3 regions of the Clostridium sp. genome follow, and region 1 is predicted to be linked to each of the others. Evidence: predicted binding sites of a transcription regulator. Region 1 holds the regulator's gene; each other region holds the start of a gene.

What was found. The regulator LexA, encoded in region 1, represses DNA repair genes until DNA is damaged. The targets are predictions, from matches to a motif close to CNAACANNTGTTNG.
Region 2: a site for LexA is predicted at 5,241-5,254, ahead of recA (recombinase RecA). Genes of this name have one in related genera too.
Region 3: a site for LexA is predicted at 6,781-6,794, ahead of LKE46_RS11450 (putative DNA modification/repair radical SAM protein). Genes of this name have one in related genera too.

Annotation. Positions count from the first base shown of each region.
Region 1 is NZ_JAKVOI010000001.1:1,243,508-1,254,633, reverse strand. Features, by position in the region: partial or broken gene LKE46_RS06180 (acyl-CoA dehydratase activase-related protein) at 1-642, opposite strand, end outside; gene LKE46_RS06175 (acyl-CoA dehydratase activase-related protein) at 639-1,535, opposite strand; gene LKE46_RS06170 (tyrosine recombinase XerC) at 2,228-3,220, shown strand; gene LKE46_RS06165 (hypothetical protein) at 3,232-3,645, opposite strand; gene lexA (transcriptional repressor LexA) at 3,792-4,406, shown strand; gene LKE46_RS06155 (aminotransferase class I/II-fold pyridoxal phosphate-dependent enzyme) at 4,407-5,693, opposite strand; gene hfq (RNA chaperone Hfq) at 5,756-5,995, opposite strand; gene miaA (tRNA (adenosine(37)-N6)-dimethylallyltransferase MiaA) at 6,079-7,026, opposite strand; gene mutL (DNA mismatch repair endonuclease MutL) at 7,054-8,904, opposite strand; gene mutS (DNA mismatch repair protein MutS) at 8,919-11,126, opposite strand, start outside.
Region 2 is NZ_JAKVOI010000001.1:1,361,481-1,372,606, reverse strand. Features, by position in the region: gene LKE46_RS06780 (NAD(P)/FAD-dependent oxidoreductase) at 1-565, shown strand, start outside; gene LKE46_RS06775 (FtsK/SpoIIIE family DNA translocase) at 756-3,020, shown strand; gene rimO (30S ribosomal protein S12 methylthiotransferase RimO) at 3,136-4,476, shown strand; gene pgsA (CDP-diacylglycerol--glycerol-3-phosphate 3-phosphatidyltransferase) at 4,460-5,047, shown strand; gene recA (recombinase RecA) at 5,321-6,358, shown strand; gene rny (ribonuclease Y) at 6,565-8,109, shown strand; gene LKE46_RS06750 (stage V sporulation protein S) at 8,257-8,517, shown strand; gene LKE46_RS06745 (decaprenyl-phosphate phosphoribosyltransferase) at 8,673-9,530, shown strand; gene LKE46_RS06740 (hypothetical protein) at 9,663-10,871, shown strand; gene LKE46_RS06735 (EamA family transporter) at 10,890-11,126, shown strand, end outside.
Region 3 is NZ_JAKVOI010000001.1:2,316,971-2,328,096, reverse strand. Features, by position in the region: gene LKE46_RS11485 (amino acid ABC transporter permease) at 1-290, shown strand, start outside; gene LKE46_RS11480 (amino acid ABC transporter ATP-binding protein) at 287-1,009, shown strand; gene LKE46_RS11475 (trans-sulfuration enzyme family protein) at 1,035-2,228, shown strand; gene LKE46_RS11470 (hypothetical protein) at 2,277-3,350, opposite strand; gene LKE46_RS11465 (MTH1187 family thiamine-binding protein) at 3,553-3,852, shown strand; gene LKE46_RS11460 (ABC transporter ATP-binding protein) at 3,969-5,714, shown strand; gene LKE46_RS11455 (hypothetical protein) at 6,069-6,656, shown strand; gene LKE46_RS11450 (putative DNA modification/repair radical SAM protein) at 6,830-8,116, shown strand; gene LKE46_RS11445 (TIGR03915 family putative DNA repair protein) at 8,130-8,876, shown strand; gene LKE46_RS11440 (methyl-accepting chemotaxis protein) at 8,975-10,978, shown strand; gene LKE46_RS11435 (DUF1523 family protein) at 11,091-11,126, opposite strand, start outside.

The sequences.
Region 1 (11,126 bases):
TACAGCTATTCTAAGTGGATTTTTGTTTTTATCTACTAAAATACCATCCAGTTTATTTTTGTAATATTTCAAGGTGGATAACATCTTATATGGAGAATTGCATTTAATTGCGTCTTCTTTACATTGTCTTAGGATACTTTTACATTCACCTGTATTAATTTCGTAGCCTGACATATATTTTGCCTTTTTTTCGATGGAATCTATTAAATTTATTATTTTAAGTGCGGAAAACAATACTTTCAATTTTTCGTGGGTTGATTTGCTGCTTTCATTATTTATTTCGGATAATCTTCTCATAAATTCTTTTGTTCCTATATCACCAGGTGAGTCTATAACTATAAAATTCAAATTATATCCCAAATTTTTCAGAACATTCATTTGAAGTTCGCAATATTCCCCAAATCTGCAGGGACCGCAGCTTCCAACCAGAAGTATTGTATCAGCTCCTTTTTTTATACTTTCAATGTATGAACCTATCATTATTTTAAATGGCAGGCAAATTTCTTCCGGTGAATAAAGACATCCATTTTCCAATATGGTTTTATTGCTTTTGGGTGGCAGTACATAATCTATATCAAGTCCATCAAAAACAGCTTTTGCTGCAAAAATAGTGTTTCCAAGGTTTGGAAAAGTTATTTTCATTTTACGCATCTCCTTTTTAACATATCGGAGAAAGCCTCCAATCTAGTATCAAATCCGGCCTCACCGGTTTGTTCATCTATTTTAAGCACCAACATGGGAAAATCACCAAGTTTATTTTTTATCAATTCAATTATTACGGAATCTATACCACAAGAAAAAGAAGATATATACACGATTCCATCTACTTTTTTATGAGCTGCCATATAAGTGGAAAAACCATATGAATTTTTTGCAAAGGTCCAAAATGGTCTTTTAAATAAACTTTTAGATTGATTGTCTATATCGGACTTGCTTAAATGTTCTTCTGTAAGCAGGCCTATGCCAAGTGCAGTTAATTTTTTAACTACATTCATATTTGCAAACTTATCATATATATTATATGGATGACCTACCAATGCAACTTTTATTGGAGAAGAATCATCTCTTACACCAGGTTTAAAATCCATTTGTGCTTTTAATGCAGTTTTATAGGCAAAATTTATTTTCAAAATATTTTTGGTAAACACCAATCCTGTTTTTCTAATCCATGGTTTGAACTTAGATTCTGAAAAAGCATAAATAGGGGTAGAAATAGTGGGGGGCATATCAGGTATGCTGTTTTCAACCATTTCAGGCAAACCGCAAAATTTTGGACAAATAAATTCCTTTTTATTTAGCTGCATTATTCTGGGAATAAGTATAATATCGCATGTATCTTTTATATAGGCCACATGTCCATGAAATATTTTTATAGGAAGGCATGCTTCATCTACACAGTATTTGGTGCCTAGATTAAGTATTTTTTCATTTGTATTAGGGGATACTATGATCCTGGCACCTAATTCTGTAAAAAATGTGTTTAAAAAAGGGGAATACTTACAATATAACAATCCATTTGGTATACCAACTATCATATAAATATTCTGCTAATAAATTGGTCTATTAGATTAGCAGAATGCCTCCTTTACTAGTATAATTATAAATTCCACATCAATCTATTAGTATATTTTACCTCATTATACAAAAAGTATACAAAATTATAAATAAAAAAATCAATTTATTTAAAAGTAAAATTTTTAAAATGTCTTTAAACAAGTAAAAATACTATTTAAAGACATTTTTATTTTTTTATTTTCAAATAAGCCCATAAAAATTTTGCATAATAGTACAATATATTCTAAAATATTATGTGATATAAAAATAAGTAGAATAAGGGAGTAAAAGGGCTAAAAATGAATGCACAGCCTTATTAACATATTGTGGAAATATATTGATTTTACAAGTACCCACTTATTTTCCACAATGTGTTAATAACGTGATTTTTAAAAATGAATTTTAGACAACAAGAAAAATCATTTTTAATTTAAGTTAAATTGCAGATCAAATGAGAATATTATCAATTGAATAAGCAATAATATAAAGTCGATATTTCATAGACAAAATAATTATTATTTATACAATAAAAGTAGTTCTTTAATAAAGTTAATAAAAAATTAACTTTATTAAAGAAGGATTTATTATTGATTTATAGAAATTTATAATAAAGTAACTTCGCTAAATAACCATTTAGCGAAGTTGAATGTATTTATGAGGAGGGGATTGCTGAATGCAGTACAATCTTGAACATGTATATGACAAGGCGCTGCCCAAGTGTCTGAATGATTTTCTGAATTACCTTGGAACTATACGTGGAAAATCAAAAAATACTCTGGATGGTTATAAAATTGACTTAACAATGTTTTTTAGATTTCTGAAGCTATATAGAAACTTGGTTCCGGAGAATTGTGATTTTCAAAAAATATATATAGCAGATATAGACAATGAATTTTTAAACAGTGTGAATTTGAGTGACTTGTTTGCCTATATATCTTTTGCGGAAAAATACAGGGAAAATGGAGCTTATGCCAGGGCCAGGAAAGTTGCCTCGCTCAAATCATTTTTTAAATATTTATATAATAAGTCCAAAATTATATCTGAAAACCCTGCTGATGAGCTTGAATCTCCGAAAATAGACAGAAGAAATCCTATATATCTTACACTTAGTGAGAGCAAGGAGCTTTTAAAATCAATAGATGGAAAATTCCAGGAAAGAGACTATTGCATGATAACATTGTTTCTTAATTGTGGAATGAGACTTTCGGAATTGTGCGGTATTAACATATCCAATATAAAAGATGATACTTTGACTGTTATAGGAAAGGGAAACAAAGAAAGAACTATTTACTTGAATAATGCATGCTTGAAAGCACTTAACCGATATCTTGCTGTTAGAAATCTAGAATATGATAAAATAAAAGATAAAGATGCCCTTTTTATAAGTAAAAATTACAGTAGAATAAACAAAAGATCCGTAGAGATGATCCTGAAAAAGTATTTAAAGAAGGCTGGTCTTGACGACAAGAAATATACCCCGCATAAATTGAGACACACTGCTGCAACTCTGATGTATAAGTACGGTAATGTGGATATAAGAAGTCTTCAGAAGATACTAGGCCATGAAAATGTATCTACTACTCAGATATACACACATGTAGATGATGAAAAGTTGAGAGAAGCTGTAAATTCCAATCCACTTAGCGATGAAGATGATTTTAAATAGGAATCAGACCTTTATTCGGACTGATTCCTATCATTCCCCGGCTTTTTTTGTATTTTAATGAATCCGGGATATTCTTCATGTGCCAGTTTTTTAAAATTGTTTTCATTCTCCAAAATTTCTGATAAACCATCTATATCTTCTATATATTGAACGGAATATTTATCAAAAACATCTGAACTATTTTTATCGTGTTCGTCATTAGAAAATTCGTTTGATAAATGAGAACCGACCTTGCTAATGGGCTCTTCTGGATCATTATCTTCAAGTATACTGTCAATCTTTATGGCTCTCATATCATACCCTTCCATTTCAAGACATTTACCACAGTTATTACACTTTTTATCTGGAGTTAAATCACATAAATCACACTCTCCGCAGTTGTTGCATAATTTTTTATCATCAAATATACAAAACGTTCTACTCATAATTTCCTCCCGGACAATTTTTAAATTTATAGTCTAAAGCCTAGTATAGAATATAAGTTCAAAAATTGTCAATAACAGAACATAAGTTTGCTATTATACAGTATATATGATATAATTCAAATTAATAAAATGCAAGGGGTGTTTTTATGTTGGAAAAAAAGCAAGGTAGTGAAAGAAGACTGCAAATATATAAATATATAAAATCATATGTTGAACAAAAAGGTTACCCTCCTTCCGTCAGGGAAATATGTTCAGCTGTAGGTGCAAAATCTACATCTACTGTTCACAGGCATTTAGAAAGGTTGGAGAAGGATGGATATATAAAAAGAGATGCAACAAAACCTAGAACAATAGAAATTGTAGAAAATCTATCAAATAGAAAAGAAATGGTCAACATACCTATAATAGGTACTATAGCTGCAGGAAAGCCTATTCTTGCTGTAGAAAATATAGAAGATACATTTCCACTCCCGATAGATTATATAAAAAATAGGAACCAACTTTTTATGCTTAAAATTCATGGTGAAAGTATGATAGATGCAGGCATCCTGGATGGAGATTTTGCTATAATTGAAAAAACAAATTCAGCTGAAAATGGTGAAGTAATAGCTGCGTTAATTGAAAATGAAGCAACTTTGAAAAGATTTTTCAAGGAAAGCGATCATATAAGACTTCAACCTGAAAATGAAACTATGGAACCAATAATAGTACCTGATTGTACTATTATTGGAAGGTTAGTTGGACTGTATAGAGAATATTGATTATTTATTGTATATATTTGATAATGCTATGAGTATTCCTATTTTGGCATGGTCAAATGTGAGTCCTCCCTGCAGATATGCTATATAAGGCTCTCTTATAGGTGCATCTGCAGATAGCTCTATTGAAGATCCTTGAATAAAGGCACCTGCGGCCATTATAATTTGATCTGAATAACCTGGCATATCCCAAGGTTCACATTGCACGAAAGAATCTACAGGAGAGCCCTTTTGAATTCCCTTACAGAATTTTATCAATTTATCCTTGTCATTGAATTTGATTGCCTGGATTATGTCACTGCGCTTATCTGTGTATTTTGGAAGCACGGAAAATCCTGCAAGCTCCATTATTCTTGAACAGAGCAGAGCTCCCTTCAAGGCTTCAATTGCTACATGAGGTGCAAAAAATAATCCTTGATAAAGCTGTCTCATAATCCCGAAGGTGGAACCGCATTCACCTCCTATTCCGGGTACTGTCAGCCTGTAGGAAGCTTGAGTTACATATTTTTCTCTGCCAACAATATATCCGCCTGTTGGTGCTATTCCCCCTCCTATATTTTTTATCAGAGATCCGGCTGCAATATCTGCACCTACATCCGTTGGCTCCAGTGTATCTATAAATTCTCCATAGCAATTGTCAACAAGGCATATCAAATCAGGATTTATACGTTTTACAAAGTTAATTATATTCTTTATTTCAGATATTAGAAGTGCCTTTCTCCAGTCATATCCAGTAGATCGTTGTATATGTATTAATTTTATAGAGCTATTGTTCTCAAGATGACTTTTTATAGAATCAAAATCTATGCTGCCGTCTTCTTTTAAGTCTACCTGTTCATAATTGACTCCATATTCTTTAAGAGAACCTATGTTCTTATTTCCATCCATACCTATTATTCCATGAAGTGTATCATAAGGCTTGCCACATACTGAAAGCAAAGTATAACCGGGCCTTAAGTTTCCAAACAATGCACAGCCAAGGGCATGGGTTCCATTTACAAAATGGGGTCTTATAATGGCACTTTCTGAATTGAATATACGTGCGTATACCTTGTCGAGAGAATCCCTTCCTATGTCACCGTATCCATAGCCTGATGAATTGGTGAAATGAGATTCACTTATTCCTTCTTCCTGAAGTGCATTGAGAACCTTAAGCTGGTTATACTCCCTTATATTGTCATAATATTTGAATTGGTCTTCAACATCATTTAATGCTTTTTCATACAAGTTCAGTATGTCTTCATCTATTTTATATATATTTTTAAGTTTTTTCTTAGTTATTTCCAACAAAGTTGATTACCTCCCGAATGTGTTGTTACATAAAAAAGAATAGGCAATACTGCCTAATCTTTTTACTCACCCTCCTGTATAGTATTGAATAAAATTGTCTTGAAAGGCGTAATTGTAGATATTGCATGTTTATATATCATCATTTGTTTTCCATCTACATCTAATATAACTGTAAAGTTGTCAAATCCCTTTACACTACCTTTAATTTGGAAACCATTAGTTAAATGTATGGTTACTGCAGTTTTATTTTTTCTTGCCCCATTTAAAAATATATCTTGTAAATTATTGATTGGTTTACCCATACTTCTCCCCCTTCCACGGCTTTATATAATACAATATTATAAAGTTTCCTTAAATCTTTTCAATAAATATATTATACCAGTATTTAACTTTTAAACAAGTTTTTCATAGAATAAAATTTGTCTATTATATAGTCTGAAACAGCAGCGTCATCCTTAAAATCATCTTTATTTATCCAGTTTACCCTCTTGTCTTTTCTAAACCATGTAAGCTGCCTTTTAGCATAGTTTCTACTGCCCTGTTTGATCAGCTCTATTGCTTTATCAAGAGACATGCTGCCATCAAGATAGTTCAGGATTTCCTTATAACCTATTCCCTTCATGGACTGCATTGAGGAGTCATAGCCCATGGACTTGAGCTTTTTGACTTCATCTATGAGTCCTTTTGAGATCATCATATCTACCCTTTTATTTATTCTATCATATAATTTTTCCCTGTTCATAGTGAGTACAAAATAATATACATTATAGGGTATATCATATATATTGTTTTCTCTATTGAAGTCGCTCATCGTCCTTCCGGTTAATTTATATACTTCAAGTGCACGTATTACTCTCTTGAGGTCATTTGGATATAATCTCTGAAAAGACCCGGGATCTATGTCTTTTAAAAGAGCATGTACATATTCCCTGCCCTTTTCACATGCAAGATTTTTAAGATATTTTCTGTAATTTTTATCAATATGTGCTTCAGTAAAATCATAGTTGAATATAAGGGAGTTTATATAAAAACCAGTTCCACCAACTATCATGGGAAGCTTTTTACTGTCATGTATTTTACTTATACAGCGGCCTGCCATGAGCTTGTATTTTAACACATTGAAGTCATCTTCCGGAGAAACAACGTCTATCATATGGTGTATAACTCCCTGCATTTCACTTTTTTTTATCTTTGCAGAACCGATATCCATATATTTGTATATCTGCATGGAATCTGCCGATATTATCTCTGCATTCAGTTTTTTTGCGATTTTTATGGATATATCTGTCTTTCCAATTGCAGTAGGCCCTGCAAGTATAAATAGGTCAATCATTGAAACCTCCTAATAGTTATATGCTTTCTATTGTATTCTTTTGAATTTCTTTTCGAGATCCGTAGTAGTAATTTTTATTATAGTAGGTCTTCCATGAGGACAGTTAAAAGGATCATCTATAAACCTCAGACTTTCAACAAGGTTCTCCATTTCAGCCTGTGATAGGTTGTCATGAGCTTTAATAGCAGCTTTGCAGGCCATTGTTGCTATTAAATGATATTTTACCTCCCAGGTCTCCCCGGAACCCATGTTTTTTATATTTTCAAGCATATCTACAAATAAATTTTTTACATCAGGGTTCCCGAGTATTACGGGAACTTCCCTTATAGATACTGCATTTCCCCCAAATAATTCTATTTGAAAGCCAGCTCTTTTGAACAGTTCACTGTTTTCAGTATAGGTGGAGTAATCATAAGCTGTAAGTTCAATAATTACTGGTGAAATCAACAGCTGCGAGATTACAGTCCCGTGTATCATATCTTTTTTGTACTTTTCAAAGAGTATCTTTTCATGGGCAGCATGTTGATCTATAAGGTACATTATATTGAAAGCCTCCCCTATTATATAGGTATTATTAAACTGACCTATTATTCTCAATTTAGGAAATTTGGGATCTGGATTTAGTGAAATATCATTTTTCTCAAGTTCTGATTTTTCCATGCTTGAGACAGATGAATCGTCTACTTTAGGGGTATCATTATTATTATTGTTATCATAAGAAGCTTCCTTTATATTTTGATTTCCATAATCCATGATATTATAGGCAACGGATTCAGGGGATTTCAAGTCAATTGGAAGCTGTACAATATTCTTATTATCATTGTGATCAAATCTACAAGATTCAATATCCTCTTCTGCATCTACATCATCTATGGTAAATGAATTTTTCAAGCTGTTTCTAAGAGTTTCATGTACCGCATCAAATATAAATTTGAATATTGTCCTTGAATCACTGAACTTTATTTCAGATTTGGAAGGATGAACATTTACATCCACATACTCTGGAAATATGTCTAAAAATATTATAAAAAATGGAAATTTATTTATAGTTAAAAAGGATTTAAATGCCCTTTCTACAGCTGTAGTTATAGACTTATCCTTTACATAGCGCCTGTTTACAAAAATACTCTGATTATTCCTGCTGCCGCGGCTGATTTCAGAATTGCCGATATACCCGTATACCGAAGCTATGTCTCCGTGCTTTTCTATAGGTATAATATTTTCATAAATATTTTTCCCGTAAATAGCCCGTATTGTATCAATAAGTTTTCCGGTTCCAAAAGTTGCAGTAGACTTTTTACCATTGTTGAAAAATTTAAAGGAGATTGTCGAATTTGCAAGAGCAAGCCTTGATATAATATCTGATATGTAGGCAGTTTCCCTACTTTGAGATTTCAAGAACTTTTGCCTTGCAGGTACGTTGAAAAACAGATCGGATACTTCTACAGCTGTACCTGTATTGCAGGCGGTATCCTGAAAATAATCTATTTTTCCACCACTTATATTTATCTCTTTTCCACAATCCATATTATCTATCCTGCTTTTAAGTTTTACCTTGGAAACAGAAGCTATGCTTGCAAGTGCTTCTCCCCTGAAGCCCATGGTGTTTATCTTGAATATATCATCTATCAGCTTTATTTTACTTGTAGAATGGGGCATGAAAGCTTTCTTTACATCATCGGGATGGATACCGGTTCCGTCATCTACAACCCTTATAAATTTTTGACCGCCTTCGAGTATCTCAATGGTTATGTCTCTGGCTTCAGAATCAATGCTGTTTTCAACCAGTTCCTTGACTACAGAGGCAGGACGTTCTATTACTTCACCTGCTGCAATTTTATTTGTGGTTTTGATGTCGAGCAAGTTTATTCTCTTCATGGTAATCAATCCTTTTATTTCGACATTGACTTTACTATTTTTATTATATCATAAAGTTTATTAAAACCATCCATGGGTGTCATGTTTAATATGTCTATATCAGATATTTCCTTTAATATGTTCTGCCTTTCTATATCAAGCATATCCATCTGGACTGCAGGCTCCTCTTTGACTGCATCTGGACTGCTTTTTTTCAATTCTACTGCATCGCGTATGTTCACAGTATCTTTTTTGGCTTCAAGGTTTTTTAAAATCTCCCTTGCCCTGTTTACTACAGCATCAGGAAGTCCTGCAAGTTTCGCAACTTCTATTCCATAGGATTGATCTGCTCCTCCAGGTACGATCTTCCTTAAAAAGATAACTTCCTCATCCATTTCTTTTACAGCAACAGAATAATTTTTGACCCCACGTATATCTCCTTCAAGCTCTGTAAGTTCATGATAATGAGTTGCAAATAGTGTTTTGCATCTAAGCTTTTTATTTTTACACATGTACTCAATTACAGCCATAGCTATGCTCAATCCATCATAGGTACTGGTACCACGTCCTACTTCATCTAAAAGTACCAGGCTTTTGTTTGTGGCATTTTTAAGTATGTTTGATACCTCCCACATCTCAACCATAAAAGTACTTTTACCGGATGCCAGGTCATCGGAAGCACCTATTCTTGTAAATATTTTGTCACAAATTGAAATAACAGCAGATTTTGCCGGTACGAAACTGCCTATCTGGGCCATGATTACAATCAATGCTATTTGGCGCATGTAGGTGGATTTGCCGGCCATATTCGGACCTGTTATAAGCAGAAGCTGGTTTTGGTCAATATCCATATTTGTATCATTGGAGACGAAACTTCCTTTTTCAAGCATTTTCTCCACTACGGGATGTCTGCCTTCTATTATGGAAATTTCATCCTTGGAGGTTATTTCAGGCTTGCAGTAGTTGTTTTCAAGCGCAACTGCTGCAAGAGAACTTAAACAGTCAAGTTCCGAAATTATTTTTGCAGTTTTCTGCATTCTGTCTACCTGCTTTTCTATAGTATTTCTTATTTTTACAAATAGAGAATATTCCAAGTTTATAAGCTGATCTTCTGCTTTTAATATTTTATCTTCCATTTCCTTCAACTTTGGAGTTATATATCTCTCTGCATTTGCAAGAGTCTGTTTTCTTACATACCTTCCTTCAGGTACAAGATTCAGATTACTCTTTCTTACTTCTATATAGTATCCAAAGACTTTATTGTATCCTATCTTTAAAGACTTTATTCCTGTTTCTTTTCTTTCACTGTTTTCAAGAGATGCTATCCATTCTTTGCCATTGCTCTTGATGTCTTTTAGTTCGTCTATTTCCGGGTTGTATCCTTTCTTTATGAGATTTCCCTCTTTTATTGATACTGGAGGCTCTTCTATTATAGATTTATCTATAAGGTCGTATATATCTCTCAATTCATCCAGATTCGAGTACATGTCTTTAAGCAAACTGCCGTTGAAATTTGATATTATGGATTTTATAACAGGCAGTTTTTCTATGGAATTTTTTAAGAAAATCAACTCTTTTGCGTTTACACTTTGGGAAGATATTTTTCCTACCAGCCTTTCAATATCGTATATACTTCTAAGAGCCGTTTTAAGATCTTCGTGACATGATATACTGTTCATGATTTCTTCTACTGCATTCAATCTCATCTGAATTTTGATTTTATCTATAAGTGGCTGTTCTATCCATCGTCTAAGTTGTCTACCTCCCATTGCCGTATTCGTTCTGTCCAGCACCCATAAAAGGGAGGCCCTCTTCTTTTTTTCTATAAGGCTTTCAGTGAGTTCAAGGTTTCTCCTTGAATTTGAGTCTATGCTCATATAGTCTATTATGTTGTAGTGCTTGATCTTATTTATATGTGAAAGAGAGTTTTTTTGTGTTTCTACTATATATTTTAAAAGTGCTCCACAGCACTTAGTCAAAATTTCAGTTGAATTCTCGGGGTTAAAATTGTCAAATTGCTTTTCAAGGATGTCACAAGAATTGCAGTCAAAATATTCTTTATCCAATAGAGTATAAGAGCCATTAAAGACTGTACCAATATCTTCATACATTTTATTTTGGATGCTTTCCTGTATTAGTAGCTCTCTAGGATTGTATTTTGATATTTCGTCTAAAATAGTTGAAATATTCAAGTATGAATCTGTACAATTAAATTCTCCTGTAGATACATCTGAAAAACAAAT
Region 2 (11,126 bases), 120 kb from region 1:
TATTGTGGCAGCTTGTTATGGAAGCCGTGAATTGCTGAATACAGTGGATTTTGACATTCCATTCACCCATGCACTATGTGAAGTGTTTGTAACGGAACCGGTACCGAGATTTATTGATGAAATTTTTATTTCATCCAATGCAGGTTATTATGGACACCAGACCGAGCATGGTTCTCTGGTATTTGGAGCAGGAAGTACAATTGGCGCCTTTGCAAGAGAAGGAACTTATGTGGAGAAAAGGCTGACACCAAACAATATTCCTTCTGGGGCAAAAGGCTTGGTACAATTGTTCCCCGGCCTTGCAAAGATTAAGATTGTACGCTCCTGGAGCGGGTGGCATGACAGGACCCCGGATGACACTACCTGTATTGGTCAAATAGAAGGCGTTCCAGGTCTATATGCAGCCTGTGGATTTAGCGGACATGGTTTTGGAATCAGTGCACCCATAGGCAAAATATTAAGTGAAATGGTGTTGGGGGAGCCTTTGGGAGCAGATATCAGCCAATTGAGGTTTGACAGATTTTTACCTATAGATTCCTTTACAGGAAATGCAAGAACAAGATAATATATGAATATAGGGTATTGATATATTTTACAATTACTGCTATAATTTTTTGTACTGATTAGTGTTTATAAAAGTGAACTGTCTCAAAGTTTGTTATGGGACAGTTTATTTATGTTTTGCAGAAAAGGAAATAATAAAAGAGTGTAGAATATTTAAATAGGAGTCTAAAATTCAGAGGTGGGATGACTACATGTCAATGAGACGAAGGAAAAGAAAAACACGCAATGAAAACAATGATATAAAGGGAATAGTATTTGTTACTATGGGCATTCTTATGCTTGTAAGTGTGTTTTCACCTTCTACATCCGGGATAGTTGGAGAAACTGTAAAGAGAATATTGATAGCGGTTATGGGGCTGGGTGCATTTGTATTTCCGGTTTTGATAATATTTACGGGAGGATGCCTTCTGGCTTCCAAAAACAGAATAAGTTTCAGCAGGAAATTTTATGGAATACTTTTATTTGTAATAAATACAATGCTCTTTATGCAGATGATAATTATGTCAGATTACTATCCATATTATACTATATTTGAAAGTATAAAAAAGTTGTATATGCGAGAAGGTGTACTTCATGGCGGAATTATAAGCCTGCTCATAGACATACCGCTTTTCAAGCTTTTTGGTGACACAGGATGTTATATTATATTTACAGCTGTTTATATTGTTTCCTTCATGTTGATTACAAAGATAACCTTATATGATATTTTACATAGGATGGGAAGTATTTTTGCATCTAAAGAAGGTGATTCAGATGATACTATTATAGAAGATAAAAGTGGAGCCGGGAAAGGTATATTGAAAGACAGCGAGGAAAGGAACGGATTTATTAAAGGTTTGAACAACAGAATAAAGATATTGAATTTCATGAAGTCCAAGGAAGATGATGTTCTGCCGGAACAGGACAACAGCAAACAGGATGACAAAAATAAGTCTCTTGATCATCCAATTGAAATAGAAATAGCTTCGGATAAAGTCCCGGATAAATCTATAAATGAAGAACTGAATAAAAAGATGATTGAAAGTGAAGCCCAGGATATGGTATACAATTATCCCAAAATAGATTTGCTCAGAAAAAACAGCCAGTCAAAGCTGAATAGGGAAGATAAACGGGAACTTATAAGCAGTGCCAATAAACTTGAAGAAACTCTGAATAGCTTTGGAGTTGAGGCAAAAGTAATGCAGGTGAGCAAGGGACCTTCCGTTACCAGATTTGAAGTTCAGCCAAGCCCGGGTGTAAAAGTAAGCAAAATAGTTAATTTGTCTGATGATATTGCGCTTGGGCTTGCTGCTACCGGAGTTAGAATAGAGGCTCCTATACCGGGAAAATCGGCCATAGGCATAGAAGTACCAAATAAAGAACTTACAGCTGTATATCTGAGTGAGGTAATAGAATCCAAGGAATTTTCAAATTCAAAGGATAAACTCTGCTTTTCACTTGGAAAGGATATAGGAGGAAACTGCATAGTTTCTGATCTGACGAAAATGCCCCATCTTTTAATTGCAGGTGCAACTGGATCAGGAAAAAGTGTATGTATAAATACAATGATAATAAGTTTGCTCTATAAATATTCTCCTGATGAGGTAAAGCTGCTCATGATAGATCCAAAAGTAGTTGAACTGAGTGTATACAATGGAATACCACATCTTTTGATACCTGTAGTCACAAATCCTAAAAAGGCTGCAGGCGCACTCAACTGGGCCGTACAGGAAATGGGAAGAAGGTATAAGTTGTTTGCAGATAATGGAGTAAGAAATATAGAGGGATATAATGCTTTGGCACAGGATGAAAAAGTAGAAGGCAAACTTCCTTTTGTAGTCATGATAATCGATGAACTTGCGGACTTGATGATGGTATGTCCAAATGAAATTGAAGATTATATAGGACGACTTGCCCAGATGGCCAGGGCGGCGGGAATGCATCTCGTTATAGCTACACAGAGACCTTCAGTTGATGTAATTACCGGTGTAATAAAGGCGAATATACCTTCAAGAATATCTTTTGCCGTTTCAAGTCAGATTGATTCAAGAACTATACTCGATACGAGCGGTGCGGAAAAGCTCCTGGGGAAGGGGGATATGTTATTTTATCCTGTAGGAGAGTCAAAACCTGTCAGAATCCAAGGGGCTTTTATATCGGAAAAAGAAGTGGAAAATGTAGTTGAATACATAAAGGATAAACAGGGAGAACCACAGTATGAAGATGATATAATGGAAGAAATCGACACCAATGCATCTGCCGGAAACGATGAATGTGACGAACTGCTGAATGAGGCAATAAGAATAGTAATTGATTCAGGACAGGCTTCTACGTCCCTTGTCCAAAGAAGACTTAGAGTAGGTTACAACAGGGCTGCCAGAATAATAGAACAAATGGAGGAAAGAGGTATAATATCCGGGAAAGATGGTACAAAACCAAGGCAGATACTTGTGGATAAAAATGAATACAAGGAGTGATTTGTGCATTAATATTTGCTTTTTATCTTGTAAAAAGTTGAAAGTAGATTTACAATAACATGTGTATTACATTAATTAAATATAGACTATATGACCTGAATTTAGGAGGGTGAAATTGTATAAACTAAGAGTTGGACTTATAAGTTTGGGCTGTGACAAGAACAGGGTTGATTCAGAAATTATTTTAAACAATTTAAATGCTGAATACAATCTAGTAGCCGATATGAAAGAGGCAGATGTTATAATCGTAAACACATGTGGATTTATAGAGTCTGCCAAGCAGGAATCCATAGATACGGTACTCGAGATGTCTAAGTATAAAAGTGAATTTAATTGCAAAATATTAATTGTAACAGGATGTTTAACCCAGAGGTATGGAAAAGAACTTTCAGAGCTTTTGCCGGAAGTAGATATAATGCTTGGAGTCAATGATTATGATAAGTTGAATGAGAGCATTAAAATCCATTTTAAAGACAATGACAAAAAAATATGTAATTTTAATTACAGTGATGTGAAAATAAATGAGGGAAAAAGGATTATCACTACGCCGTCCCATACTGCATATGTGAGAATTGCAGAAGGATGTGACAACTTCTGTACCTATTGCATAATCCCCAAGATAAGAGGAAGATACAGGAGCAGAAAAATTGAATCAATATTGGATGAATGCAGGGATCTGGCAGATAAAGGTGTAAAGGAGATAATTTTGATTGCACAGGATACTACAAGATATGGAATTGACCTGTATGGAAGCAAGCAGCTTCACAAGCTCATGAAACGCATCTCAATGATTGATGGAATAGAATGGATAAGAGTTCTCTATTGCTACCCTGAGGAGATAACTGATGAGATTATAGATGAAATAGCCGAAAACAAAAAGGTATGCAGGTATATAGATATCCCTGTCCAGCATATAAGTGACAGGATACTTAAAGCCATGGGCAGAAAGGGAAGAAAGTCTCAGATAATAGAAAACATAAACAAGTTGAGGAGCAAGGTTAAGGATATTGTCATAAGAACAACCTTGATAGTGGGTTTTCCCGGAGAAAATGAAGAGGATTTTAAAGAATTAAAAAATTTTGTAAAAAATATGAAGTTTGATAAACTTGGAGTTTTCAAGTATTCAAGGGAAGAGGATACTCCGGCTTACAGCATGAGAAATCAGGTCCCGGAAGATATTAAAGTGCAGAGGGAAGGGGAGATCATGCTTTTGCAGCAGGACATATCAAAAAACATAAATGAACTCAAAGTAGGAAGAACTTATTTGGTTATTGTGGAGGGCCGGAAAGATGACATGTATTATGGAAGGAGTTATGAAATGTCTCCCGACATAGATGGGGTCATATACATAAAAGGCAGCAACAGCTTAGAAATGGGAAGTATGATAAAGGTAAAAATAACAAATAGCTTTGAATATGATTTAATGGGAGTTGTATGCGATGAATTTAGCGAATAAACTTACAATAATTAGGATGATACTTGTTCCGGTATTTTTGATTTTTATGGCTGTAAAAGATGTACCTTATTTTAAAATAATTGCAATAATAGTTTTTGTAATTGCCTCAATAACAGATAAATTGGATGGATACATAGCTAGAAGCAGGAATCAGATAACAAGATTTGGAAAGTTTATGGATCCTTTAGCGGATAAGCTTTTGGTTACAGCTGCTCTTGTCTGTCTTGTAGAATATCATATAATACCGTCCTGGGTAGCCATGATAATAATAGCGAGAGAATTTGCAGTAACCGGACTAAGGACGGTTGCTGCAGCGGAAGGAATAGTAATAGCTGCAAGTCCATGGGGTAAGGCAAAGACGGTAACACAGATAATTGCCATTATACTGGCGCTTATAAATTTGAACTATAATCATGTATCAATGTCGATTTTTAAAGTATTTGTAGATCATCCCCACAAAGTATTGAATTTAATAACATATATTGCTATGGGCATGGCGATAATAATAACCATAGTATCCGGTGTGGATTATTTTGTTAAAAATAAGGAAGTAATGAAATCCGACAGATAGAGTTTCAGTCCATTGGTTTTTAATTTGTAAAATCAATGGATTAAAACTCTAAAATTATGTCTATAATTAAGAATGGTGTATAAACACAAACATAACTTTATATACCTTTAATTGAAAATATACTATAATATAGTTAGTACATTTTTATAAAACGTACTATTGACTAAACATAAACCATGATATATAATTATTAAGAACGTAAGTTCTTATAAGAGAGGATGTGAAGTTTTGACAAGTTTTGATAGTGAAAAATTGAAAGCTATAGAATCAGCTATGGGACAAATAGAAAAGCAATTTGGGAAGGGTTCTATAATGAAATTGGGAGAAAACAGTAAATTGAACATAGATTCTATTTCAACAGGATGCCTGGATCTGGATATAGCGCTTGGTATAGGCGGAGTACCGAGAGGAAGGGTAGTTGAGATCTTTGGACCTGAATCATCAGGAAAAACAACTGTGGCACTCCATATAGTGGCGGAAGCTCAAAAATCAGGAGGTGCTGCTGCATTTATCGATGCAGAGCATGCATTGGATCCAGCCTATGCAAAAAATTTGGGAGTGGATATTGAAAATTTGATTGTCTCACAGCCGGATACGGGAGAACAGGCGCTTGAAATAGTTGAAGCTCTTGTAAGATCCAATGCTATTGATGTAATAGTAATTGATTCTGTAGCGGCACTTGTGCCGAAAGCAGAAATAGAAGGCGAAATGGGGGATTCTCATGTAGGACTTCAGGCAAGACTTATGTCGCAGGCACTCAGAAAGCTGACAGCATCTATAAACAAATCCAGATGTGTAACTGTATTTATAAATCAATTGAGGGAAAAAGTAGGGATCATGTTTGGCAACCCTGAGGTTACACCTGGCGGCAGGGCATTGAAATTCTATTCATCTGTCAGAATAGATGTAAGAAGATCTGATGCTATAAAGCAGGGTGATGCTGTAGTTGGAAACAGAACCAAGGCCAAAGTTATTAAAAACAAAGTGGCACCTCCCTTCAAGCAGGCTGAATTCGATATAATGTACAATCAGGGAATATCCAGAGAGGGTAATGTCCTTGATGTAGGGGTTAGAGAAGAATTAGTTCAAAAAAGCGGGGCATGGTTTTCCTATGGTGAAACTAGATTGGGACAGGGCAGGGAAAATTCCAAGCAGTTTTTAAAGGAAAATCCTGATATAAGATATGAAATAGAGAACAAGATAAGGAAAAAATATAATTTGCCTCTGGCAAAGCCTGAAGATGAAAATAAGGAATTGAAAAACAGCAAGACAGATGGAGAAAAGCAGGGAACAAAAACTCAGGCAAAATAATTTTGTGCCTGCATTAAAGCGATAATATTTAGGCTGTGAAATTGGAGTTACAAACTTGACAATGGATAAAATATAATATAAAATTAAGACAAATTCTGGTTTATCATGTATTAGAATTACCAATTGAATAAATATGACACCATTTCTATGCTTGTATATTTTGCTAAAATTATAGATACATAAAGAAGAGCAAAGGAGGTGTTCATGTGAATTCTGTATTAATATATGAAATTATTGCTGGTATAATAATTGCAGTTATTATACTAGTTGAGTTTTATGTTATAAAGAATAAATCATCTGCAATAAAAGCAGGAGCTATTGAGGAATCTAATAGATTGAAGGAAGAAGCAAAAAAGGAAGCTGAATCTATAAAAAAGGAAACTATATTAGAAGCTAAAGAAGAAGTCCACAGATTAAGGAACGATCTTGAAAGAGAATCAAGAGACAGAAGAAATGAGTCTCAAAGATTTGAGAGAAGGTTGATTCAAAGGGAAGAACTATTGGATAAAAAAAGTGCGGCCTTTGAAAAAAGAGAGGGCAGTCTGGATAAAAAGCAGCAGGAAATTGCACGACTGCAGGTAAGCGTAGAGGAACTTTATAAAAAGCAAAATGAAGAGCTTCAAAGGCTATCGGGACTTAGTTCAGAGGAAGCAAAGGAAATTTTATTGGAAAAGGTTAAAAAGGAAATTAAGCATGAATCTGCAGTTATGATCAAGGAAGTTGAAATGAGAGCTAAAGAGGAAGCTGACAAGAAGGCAAGGGAGATTATAACCTGTGCGATCCAAAGGTGTGCAGCCGATCATGTAGCTGAAACTACAGTTCATGTAGTAACTCTTCCCAATGACGAAATGAAGGGCAGAATAATAGGAAGGGAAGGTAGGAATATAAGAACTCTTGAAACCTTGACAGGTGTTGATTTGATTATTGATGATACACCTGAAGCAGTAATATTGTCAGGATTTGATCCGATACGAAGGGAAGTTGCAAGAATAGCGCTTGAAAAGCTTATAATTGATGGAAGAATACATCCGGCAAGAATAGAGGAAATGGTAGAGAAAGCTAAAAAGGAATTGGAAAGTGATATTAAAGAAGAAGGTGAACAGGCAACATTTGAGACGGGTGTACATGGTCTTCACCTTGAAATGATAAAATTGCTTGGAAGGTTGAAGTATAGAACTAGTTATGGTCAAAATGTGCTGAAACATTCTATAGAAGTTTCATATCTGGCAGGTCTTATGGCGTCAGAAATAGGAATAGATCCAACTATAGCAAAAAGAGCTGGATTGCTCCATGATATAGGGAAGGCAGTAGATCATGAAGTTGAAGGTCCTCATGCCGTTATAGGGGCAGAGGTTGCCAAGAAATATCATGAGTCCCCTGTAATTATAAATGCCATAGGGGCACATCATGGGGATATGGAATTTCAATCTTTAGAGGCAGTGCTTGTACAAGCAGCGGATGCAATTTCAGCTGCAAGACCTGGAGCTAGGCGAGAGACCCTTGAAGCCTATATTAAGCGTCTGGAGAAATTGGAAGAAATAGCAAATACATGTGAAGGCGTAGAAAAGTCATATGCCATTCAAGCGGGAAGAGAACTTAGAATTATGGTTAAACCAGAAGAAGTTGATGATGCAGGAGCCGTTGAAATGGCAAGGAACATAGTAAAAAGAGTAGAAGGAGAATTGGAGTATCCTGGTCAGATCAAAGTAAATGTAATTAGAGAGACTCGTGCAGTTGAATATGCAAAATAGTAAATATAGGTAGTCAAAAATACACATATTCCTTTTGGATTTTCTTAAAATTGTAAGCCTTTATGAAATCTAAAAGGAATTTTTAAATTTTTGTAGAATATTATACAATAGCAGCACTAAATAAAGTTAATATATAGGAGGGTTATTATGGAAGTATTAAAAGTTTCAGCAAAATCAAGTCCAAATTCTGTAGCAGGAGCACTAGCAGGAGTGTTGAGAGAACGTGGGGAAGCTGAAATACAGGCTATAGGGGCTGGAGCGCTGAATCAGGCTATCAAGGCAGTAGCTATTGCTAGAGGCTTTGTGGCACCCAGTGGAATCGATTTAATATGCATTCCGGCTTTTACAGATGTTGAAATAGATGGTGAGGAGAGAACTGCAATAAAACTAATTATTCAACCCAGATAATTTAATTTACAGGACTTGAGAAGGTTATCAAGTCCTTGTTTGTTAGTATATAGTAATTGTTTCAATAGATTCCTGTATAAAACAATTTGATATTGACTATATTATATACTATGTTAAAATGTAAAAAGATGTACAACTTATATAGGGGGAGTTTCATGAAGAGTCTGCTAGAAATGATGAGACCAAAACAATGGATTAAGAATTTTTTTGTATTTGCAGCAATTATATTTTCCGGAAATTTTTTAAATCCCTATATGCTTGGTATAAATATAGAGACTTTTATACTGTTTTGTATTACTTCTTCTATAATATACATATTGAACGACATAGTTGATATAGAAAAGGACAGATGCCATCCAGACAAGAAGAACAGACCTCTTCCCAGCGGACGTGTGAGCAAAAGGTCAGCTGTAATTTTGGATATTCTGCTTTTTATGGTGGTTATTTTGCTGGGATATGGTGTTGATGTAAAGATACTTTATATAATGCTGCTGTATATAATTATCAATGTATTATACTGTTTTAAATTAAAAAACATAGTTATAATAGATGTGATGACAATAACTTTCGGATTTGTATTGAGAGTGGAAAGTGGAAGTATTGCTACAGGAGTTGAAGTTTCACCGTGGCTTTTTTTATGTACTGTTCTGCTTTCTCTGTTTCTGGCACTTAATAAGCGCAAGAGTGAGATTATAACTTTGCAGGACAGAAGTGGAGAGCACAGAAAGATATTGGAGGAGTATTCTGTAAATAGTATAGATAAAATGCTTACCATAGTTGATCCATCCGTGTTGATGGCATATTGCCTTTATACTTTCAGTTCTACTCAAAGCAGGACCATGATATTTACTATTCCATTTGTACTATATGGAATACTTAGATATGAATATTTGATGGATAAAAAAAATATAGGTGGAAAACCGGAAGATGTATTTGCAAAAGACAGACCTTTTCTGGTAAATATAATTTTCTGGAGTTTAAGTATTATGGCTATAATATATTTGAAGCTTTAGAGAGGATGTCATTTTTATATGGAAATAAATAGCCTTTTTAAAGGTGGATCTTTCAAAAAAAGTGAAGCTTTTTCGAAAAAAAATAAGACAGATAGCAATTATAAAATAAGTCTGGACTATTATCTGATAGTTATGATGCTTGGTACGGCAGTATCCATACTATGGGTAATATTTGTAAATTCCATGCCATTTTCGGATTTTGACTATTATTATAATATGGCTGTAAGTATAGCAAACGGAGGTTCCTGGGGGAACACATATACATCCATGGGTTATTCAATAGTATTGGGAGGTATATTTAAAATATTCGGGGCCAGTGTTCTTACTGCAAAAATATTTAATATAGTTTTAACTATTGTGAATTATATTTTTTTCAGATCGATTTTATTCAGACTTGATCTGGAGGAAATAGATAGAAAGATAATATTTACTATATTTGTATTCATGCCAAATAATATATTCTACAACAGTATACTTGGAACGGAACTTTTATTTACAGCACTTTTATTGATTATAACCGATATATATATGGGAAATATGAGATTCAAATATATTTTAATAGGTGTGCTTGTGGGTCTTAATACAATGGTTAAGCCGTTTTTTATAGCCTTCTTTTTGCTAGTATTCCTGGTGGATGTTTTAAAACATAAAAAATTGCTGCTTTCAATAGAAAATTCAATTATTGTATTGATATTGAGTGCAATTGTGATTTCACCGTGGATATATAGAAATTCAAAGTTGATGGGGCAATTTACCTATGTATCCAACAACGGAGGGATAGTACTTTATATAAATAATAATTCCCAAAACCACAAGGGAAGATGGATGCCTGCCGCCAATGTTGAAAATTCAGTTGTAAATACACAGGAATACAAAAATGCAAATATGACTGAGAAAAATAAAATGTTGAGTTCATCTGCCAAAAAGTGGATAAAATCGCATCCTGCAGATTTTATAAAACTGGGTTCCATGAGACTTTTTAATACATATTTTGTAGGGGACGATATAGTATATAGTACATATGCAAGTGGAATAACCGATGAATTTAGAAAATTTCTCATAGTATATGCAAATTTAACTAGAGAAATAATCTTTCTGCCGGCTATAATATATATATTGATTTATAGTGTATATATACTTATACAGTTAGTAAAAGGCAGGAGTGATTCCATTGATAAATTCAATATATATTCTGTAATTCTATTTTTCATGTTTACAGGTGTGTATTTTATAACGGAGGGTCAGGGAAGATATTCTTTTCCCATAATATTTTTATTTGTATATTGTTTTTACATGTCAATTGGTAGAATTATATTTAGAACAATAAAAAAGAATAATTGATAGAATGGAAGTAAGTATATGATTTTATTAATATTAATTTCAATATTTCTAGGTGCATTTGGTCAGATACTTGTTAAATATGGTTCAGCAAATCTGGAAATCAATTTTACACTTAAATATTTAATTCCAAGTATTTTAAACATAGTAAAAAATCTGCCTGTGATGATGGGAATAATATCTTATGGTGTAAGTTTTCTTATATGGATAAAAGTTTTGAGTAAAACCGAGCTCAGTTATGCATATCCAATGGTAAGC
Region 3 (11,126 bases), 1.1 Mb from region 1:
CGCGTTCACTTGGAATGACACATGCACAGTCAATGAGATATATTATTTTACCTCAGGCTTTAAAAAGTATACTTCCTGCACTTGGAAACGAATTTGTAAGTTTAATAAAGGATTCCTCACTTGCATCGACAATAGCAACACCTGAATTGATGTACTGGGCTCAGGCAATGAATGCACAATATTATAGGGTCTGGGAACCGTATCTTGCATCCGCGGCTATTTATCTGGTACTTACTCTTTCTATGAGCGGTTTGGTAAGCAGGTTGGAAAGGAGATCGGATGCTAAATGATTAGAGTTGAACATTTAAAAAAATCCTTTGGTGAAAATCAAATTTTAAAGGATATCAATGTAGAAATCAAAGACAGTGAGGTTGTAGTAATTATAGGTGCTTCCGGAGCTGGAAAATCAACTTTTCTAAGATGTATAAACAAGCTGGAAGACCCTACAGAAGGGCATATATATATAGATGATGTCGACGTAATGTCCAAAGAAACCGACATAAATAAAATCAGAGAGAAGGTGGGTATGGTATTTCAGGATTTCAATTTGTTCCCACATATGAGTGTGCTTAAAAATATCATGATTTCGCCTATGAAAGTAAAAAAAGTCGGAGAGAAAGATGCAAGGGAGAAGGCTATGGAACTACTTGGAAAAGTGGGACTCAGGGATAAGGCCGACGAATATCCAAATTCTCTTTCAGGAGGTCAGAAACAGCGTATAGCAATAGCCAGAGCACTTGCAATGGAGCCTGAAGTAATGCTGTTTGATGAACCGACTTCTGCATTGGACCCCGAGATGGTTGGAGAGGTTCTGGATGTTATGAAACAGCTGGCAAAGGATGGAATGACAATGATTGTTGTCACTCATGAAATGGGATTTGCCAGAGAGGTAGGAGACAGGATTATATTCATGGATGGTGGATACATTATTGAACAAAATACTCCATCTGAGTTGTTTGATAATCCACAGAAAGAGAGAACAAAAGCTTTTTTGAGCAAAATACTTTAGTGTGGTGAAATGAGGAGGTATATTTGTGTTTAAAGATATGGATAAAGAATTTTCATTTGAGACAGAATTAATGAGACAAGGAGCATATATAAATAAACTGGCCTCAAATCCGGAAACTGCTCCGATTTATCTGACAACTGCCTTTAATGTGCAGGATCTTCAAGAATTGCAGGAGAGATATGATGTCGGAGGTTTTTGCTATAACAGAAACAGGAATCCGAATAGAAGTGCGCTGATTGAACTTATGACATATCTTGAAAAAGGAGAAGATTCTATTATATGCAGTTCAGGAATGGCTGCAATTTCTACAACAATTTTATCTATAGTCAAACAGGGAGATCATGTTCTTTCAGATAAGACTCTGTATGGAGAAACTATAGATATATTCAGTAAAGTTCTGCCGAAGTACGGTATCGATGTAACATATGTAGATTTTACAAATGTTGATGAAGTGAAAAATTCCATGAAGGACAATACCAAAGTACTTTATACAGAAACAGTTTCAAATCCGATGATTACTGTCGTTGATATAGATGAGATATCACATATAGCTCATAGGAATAATGCTTTGCTGATTGTGGATAATACATTTATGACATCAGTTGCTTTCAGACCTATTGAACATGGAGCCGATGTTACAGTGAACAGCCTCACGAAATTTGCAAACGGACATAGTGATGCCGTATGTGGATCGGCCACAGGCAGCAAAGAACTCATAAAAAAAGCCTATGATCTGCAGGTATTGCTTGGTACTTCAGCGGATGCATTTACTTCATGGCTTGTTCAAAGGGGCATGCGAACAATGTCACTTCGTGTAGAAAAGCAGATGTCAAATGCAGCAATGCTTGCAAAAGCCCTGGATGATTGTCCATATGTGTTGAAAGTTAATCATCCAAGCTTGGAGAAACATCCTCAGCATGAGCTGGCAAAGAGGTTGTTTGATGACAAATTTGGTGGAATGCTGAGTTTTGTATTGTCTGATGATAAAGAGAAAATCAATCGATTCATGAGAAAACTCAAGCTTGCCCATTATGCCATGACATTGGGAGGATACAGGACAACCATTTCTCATCCTGTTATGTCTTCACACTATGATGTGCCCGAAGAAAAAAGACTAGAAATGGGAATAACATACGGGCTGATAAGAGTATCTGTAGGAATAGAAAAAGGTGAGGATCTGATAGGGGATTTTCTTAAGGCATTGGAAGTTTTTAAATAATGAAAATTAATTTACCTGGCAGTCTGATGTATTGACTGTCAGGATTTTTTAGTTGCCTGTATTTCCGGATGATGCTGGAGGAGTCTGGGTATCGGAATTTCCAGATGATCCGCCGGATGATCCTGTCGTCTGTGTCTGTGTTTTTGTATCAGAATTTCCAGATGTTCCAGATGTTCCGGATGAATCTCCTGTCTGTGTTCCTTTATCCGAGTTCCCGGATGAGTCTGCCGGAGTTTTGTTTATATCAGAATTGCCGGATGATTTTGTTTCAGGTGTTTTTGTACCGGAATTTCCTGTTGATGATTTTGAATCCGTATTTCCATAGGAACCAGTTTTGGATGCTTTCGTGCCTGTATTTTCAGATTTATCCGTTTGTGATGTTTTACTATTTGTATTTCCCGTATTGCCATATGATGATCCTGACGAATCAGTTGACTGTTTTGAAGTATTTGTATTTACAGCAGGTGTTCGTGTATTTGAAGGTAATCCTTTGAAATAAGATTTTACCATTATTCCCACAATCACAACCAACATGATTGACACGATAGATAACAGAGCTTTTTTACTGATACCGGGTTTTCCACTTATTCTTTTATTTTCAATTGGTGGCCTGTTTGTGCTATTTGCCATTGCCTGCCCTGTATTTTGTCTCCTTTTGAACAATGAGGATAGAATCCCAATTTGATATATGGAATTTATTCTCTTGAAATTTTCAGGTGACCTGAGTACAACAATAGGTTTGGCATTTACTGCACGTTGATTTTCGATACATACTATAACTGAAAATTTATCGCCCTTACTCAAAAATGGAATGTGAATATCTATTATTTTGTCTTTTACCGAGGAATCAAATTTCAAACCTTTTGTGATTTTGGCATCTGTAATCTTCAAGCTGTTCTGTAAACTTTGTATATTCAGACTCAGTTCATGAATTGTCTTCTTTGATACATTGCTGACAGTAACAATATATTCACAGATCTTTCTCCCATTTATCCTTTTAGGTACTGTATTTTTTATATTGCACAGTATTCTGGGTGCCAAATTTTTATAATAATCCAATAATAAACCGGATATAAATGATATAATTATCGTTATGACCGCAGTTTTAATAACATTTAGCATATCAATCTCGCTTCCTTAATTTTTAGCATTATGCAATTAAATTATAAATTAGATAGGTATGGGTGTCAAACTAAAATTCATAAAAATGGAAATGAAAGTTGTCTATAAGATGCTTTAAAGTATATTTTTAAGGCTTGGGAACTGACCCCAGCTCTTTTTTTTTGCAGCAAATTGTTTTAAAATTAAAATGGAGGTGTTAAATTTGGCTATAGCACAGGCAACAATTGTACCAATTGGAACAGGATCTACAAGTGTGAGCAAATATGTGGCTGATTGTCATAAAATACTTCAGGATGAGAAGCGTATCAAATATGAACTTACACCTATGGCGACAGTATTTGAGGGAGATCTGGACGTTATTTTGGAGGTTATAAGAAAAATGCATGAAGTTCCTTTCCAAAATGGTGCCAAGAGAGTAATTACTTCTATAAGCATAGATGACAGAAGAGACAAAGACGCATCTATGAGTCAGAAGCTCAACTCGGTAAAAGAAAAACTGTAGTATATGAATCGGTGGTTTCAGATAGACTGCCGATTCATATATTTTGTCTTTACACTGATTATATGGAATGTTATAATAATCATTTATAGATATAAGAAAGGACGATAGAAAATTCTATGAAACTATTTAAAAAATTTTTGTACTATTATAAGCCTTATAAGGGCCTTTTTTATGCGGACTTATTTTGTGCACTTGTAGTATCATTGGTGGATCTGGCATTTCCTCTGATTTTAGGGTATCTTTCAACAACTATATTCTTGAAGGACAAATCAGTTATACTGCATTCTCTAATTTATATCGGTATAATTTTATTTCTCATTTATATAATAAAATATTTTTGTCAGTATTTTATTGCTTCTTGGGGACATATAATGGGAGCGAGAATGGAAAACAATATGAGAAAGGATCTGTTTTATCACCTGCAAAAGATGTCCTTTTCCTATTATGATGAGAACAATACAGGACAGATGATGTCTATAATTGTTTCAGACCTGTTTGATATATCAGAACTTGCCCATCATGGTCCGGAAAATGTGTTTATATCTGCAGTTAAAATAATAGGTTCCTTCTTGATACTCATGTTTATAAATCCACAGATGACTTTCATACTTCTTGTGGTAACTGTGATGATGGTTGTGTTTTCATTTTATCAGAACAAAAAAATGCAGAGAATATTTTTTGACAACAGAAAAAAGATGGGTAATATAAATTCTTCTGTTCAGGACAGCCTTCTGGGAATAAGAATTGTGAAATCTTTTGCAAATGAGGATATTGAAAGGAAAAAATTTGATAAAAACAACAATGCATACAGGATCTCAAGAGAAAAAAGCTATAAGGCAATGGGAAAATTTATGGCCGGAAATGCATTTTTCGAGGGACTTCTATATGTAGTAGTAATTGTTACAGGTGGATTTTTTATAGCAAATGGTTCACTGCACATATCGGATCTTGCAGTCTATGCACTATACATAAATATATTTATAAATCCTATAGACATACTTATAAATTTTGCAGAGCAGTTTCAGAAAGGATTTGCTGGTTTTAAGAGGTTTATGAACATAATAGGTACCAAACCTGAAATAGTTAACAAAAAAGATGCAGTTGAACTCAAAAATGTAAAAGGTGATATAGAATATAAAAATGTTTCATTTAGCTATACTGATGAAAAAAAGGTACTTGACAATGTAAATATAAAGATAGAGGCGGGGAGGAAAATTGCGTTTGTCGGACCGTCCGGGGGAGGCAAGACAACCTTGTGTTCGCTGCTCCCGAGATTTTATGATGTTTCATCTGGTTCTGTAATGATAGATGGCATTGATGTGAGAGATGTTACTCTTGAGTCTCTCAGAAATTCCATTGGAATAGTACAGCAGGATGTATATCTTTTTTCCGGAACATTGAGGGACAATATAAAATATGGAAAGCCTGACGCCTCGGAGGAAGATGTGATAATAGCGGCCAAGGAAGCAAATATACATGACTATATAATGAGTCTTGACAACGGTTATGATACTTATGTAGGAGAAAGAGGAGTCAAGCTCTCGGGAGGACAGAAACAGAGAATTTCCATAGCAAGGGTATTTCTTGAAAACCCGCCTATACTGATCCTGGATGAGGCAACATCGGCACTGGATAATGAAAGTGAGAACTTCATACAAAAGTCCCTTGAAAAGCTTGCAAAAAACAGGACTACCATAGTTATTGCCCACAGGCTCAGTACTATAAGAAATGCAGATGAAATAATAGTTATTGACGATGAGGGTATAAAAGAGAGAGGGAGCCACAAGGAACTTCTCCAAAAAGGCGGACTTTATTCTCACTACTACAATATGCAGTTCGAGGGTCTGGATATAAGGGAATAGAGAATTTTGCTGCGAATGTACAGCAGTAACCTTCTATTCTTACTACTATCACAAGTTCATAAATTTAATATTAACCTGCATTTAATATATTTTTAATATTGTAAGCATTTTGAGTTAGCCCCTCGGATGCTTGCTTTGTTTTTTTGCCTAGTCTATTCAGATATTTGAGTATATTCATTCTCTTATTGTATTCTCTGCTTCAATTGCATTGTAGTCCATTTTACAAAAGTATTCATGGGCTATTTGAAAAATTTAATAAAAAGCACCCTGAAATCAATTTTAATATTCGTAAATAATTACAGAAGAATTTATTGTTCGATATGAAGATTACATAGAATCAATGGGGTGATGGTTTTGAATGATTATATTTTGGGCATAATATTCTCAATTGGGTATATATCACGGGGAAGATTGATTTTTAAGAATAAAAATAAATATTTTCTTGAGCAAATACAAAGAATTTGTGGAAATAATATATATAAACAAAAAGATAAGAACAATGTGCAATATGTATTGAGTACAAAATATTTTAATATAGAAAAATTAAAGGATATAGGCTGGAGCAGCAGAAATTCTGATATCCGGCAATTGCCTAGATTAAAACAGTATGGTGATTTCCTGAGAGCGTATATAGAATTGCACAGCAGATTTGACTACTGTACTAGATATAAAAATAAGCAGAAAAAGATAAAATACAAATCCCTGCGCTTGAGGATATACGGCAATAAAATATTAATTAGAGAGATAAATAAAATATTGAATATGGATGCAGGTACTACGTTGAAATCTCCTCAAAATGAAAAAAATAATAAGACTTCCTGTATTTCCTATACTTCCATAAATGAAATAAAATCCATATTCAGGTACATAGAAGAAAACCCATGCTTTGATAGCTTTTGGAAGGAAATTGAAAATAAATTGATAATGCCTGTTATAGTGTGAAGGCCTTAATTCAAGAGCAATGCACAAGATAAAAAATAGCACGTTTTAGTTTATTTAATAAGTGATGACCTTTAATAAGCATCCGTTATTCAGGATGCTTATTTTGTGTGAAGAATGCTTTACAAGAACATAAGTTCTATGGTAATATAAACTAAATGAGGAGGCGAAATACAGTGGATGTGTTTGACAAGTTGAAAATTCTAACTGATGCAGCAAAATATGATGTAGCCTGTACTTCAAGTGGAGTGGACAGAAAGCCGGGAAAAGGGGGAATAGGAAGTTCCAAGGCTTGCGGCATATGCCACAGTTTTGCTTCAGATGGAAGGTGTATTTCACTTCTAAAGGTTCTTATGACAAATGTGTGTGCATATGATTGCAGATATTGTGTCAACAGAAGGTCAAATGACGTTGCAAGAGCTTCCTTTACTCCCCGTGAGCTTGCAGATCTCACAATTAATTTTTATCGCAGGAATTATATTGAAGGACTTTTCCTCAGTTCGGGCGTAATTGAGAGTCCTGACTATACCTGTGAAATAATGCTTGAAGTTCTGCGGATACTTAGGGATGAGTATAGATTTTTTGGATATATACATACAAAGGCAATTCCTGGAGCTGACAATATTCTCATAGAAAGACTGGGAATGTTTTCTGACAGAATGAGCGTAAATATAGAATTGCCCTCACAGAGCAGTCTGAAACTTCTGGCACCGGATAAATCGAAACATTCCATACTTGGTCCAATGGGGTATATCAAGGATAGAATAGGTGAAAATTCAATTGAGCGGACAAAGTATTGTCATTCACCCAGATTTGTACCTGCGGGTCAGAGTACACAGATGATTGTAGGTGCTACTCCTGATACGGATTTTCAGATACTCACCCTGTCTGAAAATCTCTATAAAAAGTACAAATTGAAAAGAATCTTTTTTTCTTCATATGTACCTGTTTCTCAAAATCCAATTGTGACATGTCCGGACAGAGGAACACTTCTATTGAGAGAGCATAGGCTTTATCAGGCTGATTGGCTAATGAGATATTATAAATTCAAGGCAGCTGAAATTCTGGATGATAATCATCGGAGCTTCAACCCTTACATAGACCCCAAGTGCAACTGGGCACTGAGTCATATGGATTATTTTCCGATAGATGTAAACCATGCGTCCTACGAAGAGCTTCTGAGAGTTCCGGGAATTGGAGTAAGAAGTGCAAAGAGAATTGTGTATGTGCGAAGGAATACCATTCTTGATTTTTACATGCTCAAAAAGCTTGGAATAGTACTTAAAAGGGCACAGTATTTTATAATCTGCAATGGGAAAACAATTGACAATCTTAAAACTGACCGTAATTCGGTGTTGCAATCATTGATGTCCAAAAGTGAAGCCCGCAGATATTATAAAAATCTGAATTCAGGACCTGATTTTGAACAGCTGTCATTTTTCAATGAACTGTCACTGGTATAGGAGGAGTGAATATATGATTAAAAGATCAGATGTCATCTATGAATATGATGGAAGCTTTGAAGGGCTCATGTGTTGTGTATTTGAAAGCTATTATAGGAGAGAAATTCCGCTTGATATAATGCCGCATTTTAAAGTACAGACAACTTTTCTTCCCTCCATAAAAGTTACGACAGATTCAATCAAATCTGGAAGAGTAATTAAATCTATACCCAGGAAAATGGGAAATCAGACTCTGAACTTTGTGAAGTATGCATTTTTAAGCTGTGTTTCTCAAAAAGAATTATATATACTGCTATTTTTGAGAAAGGGATATTATTATGGCCCTCCAGTTATGACCATGCTTGCAGACGATGTGGTAAACAGGCTTTTTAAAGCAGTGAAGTATTTGAAAAATGAAAGTCACCTTATAGAAGGATTCTTGAGGTTTTCTGTTTTCAACGATGGACTTGCAGCACAGATAGAGCCTGAGAATTGTGTTCTGCCTATTATTGGAAGCCACTTCTGCAGAAGATATCCCGGAGAGTACTTTTTGATTTATGATAGGACCTATGATATTGTGTTTGTTCATGATTCCTGTGAACATTCAATTGTTCCGGCTGAAAATTTCACTATGCCAGAACCTGATGAAGAGGAAATACATTTCAGGGAACTGTGGAAGCTTTTTTATAATACCATCGGAATACAAGAACGGAGAAATCCAAAGTGCCGTATGAGCAACATGCCGAAGCGATATTGGAAATATATGACTGAATTTTTATGACAGGACCTGCCCGCTATGTTCCAAAAAGTATTAAAGATGATAAAACAATACATCGATATATATAAATAAATTAACTTATTGGATTAGGGGGCTTTTTTATGAAAAGTATAAGGAATAAAATAACTTTTTCCGTACTGGGATTAACTGTAGTGCTATTGCTGTGTTCATTGATTGGAAGTTATTTTATAGCTAAAACTGCACTTGTAAAAGAGTATGAAGAAAAGATGACGGAATCATCTCAGAAGTACTCTGAAATTATAAACAGCTGGTTGGAAAAACAGACTGCTGAGTTTACAAATATTGTAGACAATATGCATGATAACAATATTGTCGGTGATGATAATAAGTCACTTGCTTATTTGAAAAGAAAGCTTAAAGCAAATCCAGATATTTCAGATTTGTATATTGGTTCCGAGGACAGACCATTTATTGATGGGGCTAACTGGACACCTCCAGAAGACTATGATGTTAAGATGAGGGCTTGGTACAAAAATGCAATTGCGTCAAATGGACTTATTTATGCACCTTACTATGATATGGCAACGAAAAAAATGGTTGTTTCCATATCAATGCCTCTTGTTAAAGATGGAAAAATCATAGGGGTAATATCGGAAGATATGAAAATGGATGCAATAACAAATGTAATAGAAAAGGCTAAAGTAGCTAAAAACGGTTATGGCTATTTACTGGATGATAAAAATAATGTACTTGTACATCCTTATAAAGATTTAAAACCGTCAAATGATAAACTGAAAAATATAAATACATTCATGAAGGGAAAATACAAACAAACTGGAATTGGCAACGGCCATGTGTACAATATACAGGATTATGATGGAACGGAAAGATATTTTGTATCCTCAAAAGTGAAAATGTCAAACTGGACTGTAGGATTTGCAGTACCTAAAAGTGAATTCTCAAAATCCCTGTACTCATTGATAATTCTGAATTTTATCATACTTGCAGCCTGTATAACGGCAGCTGCAGCTGTCTCCAAATATCTTGGAAAAATGATATCACAGCCTATAGGTAATATACGATATGTAATAGAGCAGATGGGAAAGCTTAATCTTAAATATGATGGGGATAAATTGAACAGTGTAATAAGAAATAAGGATGAACTTGGAGCTATAGCAGGAGATTTAAAATTACTTTCCAATATACTTGTTGAAGTATTTTCTGATCTAAAGAATAGTTCCCGTGATATACTTGATCATTCGATCAATATAGGAAATGAATTGAATGAAACTTCAAAATCCGTGACAGAAGTTTCAAGAACTACGGATGAAATGGCAAAGGGTTCGGTGACCCAGTCAGGTGAGGCAAACAAATGTACAGAAGAATTGAACAATTTATCCTTGAAAATAAAGGATATATCTGATATGTCAGTTGAAGTGAGGGAACATTTCCATTCCACGAGAAATATAAGTGAAGACGGCATAAAATCAATAAAGATACTGAATCAAAAACTTGAAGACAGCAGCAGAGCTTCCGAAGATGTATCAGAGAGCATGGAAAGCCTTACGGAAGAATCCAAATCAATAGGTGAAATAGTTGGAACAATACAATCTGTATCTGAACAGACAAATCTCCTGGCATTAAATGCTGCAATTGAGGCTGCAAGGGCTGGAGAAGCAGGAAAGGGATTTTCCGTAGCAGCCGATCAGGTAAGGGTACTTTCAGAACAGACAGGACAAGCTGTAGGCAGAATTTCATCCATAATAAAGGAAATACAGGATGAAATAGAAAAAGCCAGGTTAAGTGTTTTAAATTCCACAAGTGCCAATGATGAAGCAAACAAGAGTATGAAACAGTCAAATGAATCCTTCTCCATGATTGAAAAGCATATGGTGGAAATGCTGTCGAACATAGATCTGCTGGCTGCTAAGATCGATGAGGTAGACAAAAGCAGGAATTCAGCCGTCAAATCCATAGAGAATATATCGGCTATTTCCCAGGAAGCATCTGCAGGAAGTGAGGAACTGGCAGCTTCTGTGGAAGAACAAAATAATTCCATAGAAAATATAAATGAAAATATGAAAAAATTGAAGGACATATCTGATAAACTAAATGAATATGTTGACAGGGTGACTATTTCATAAGATTTTGTGAATATAACATGGTTCTGCATATGCGGCCTTGAAACTGACTTATTGGCAGTTGTTAAAAATAGGGAAAGGAAACGGGAGTAGTTCCCGCTTCCTTTCCCTGATTTTAATTTGACTGAAAATAATTTCCAGGATAGATAAA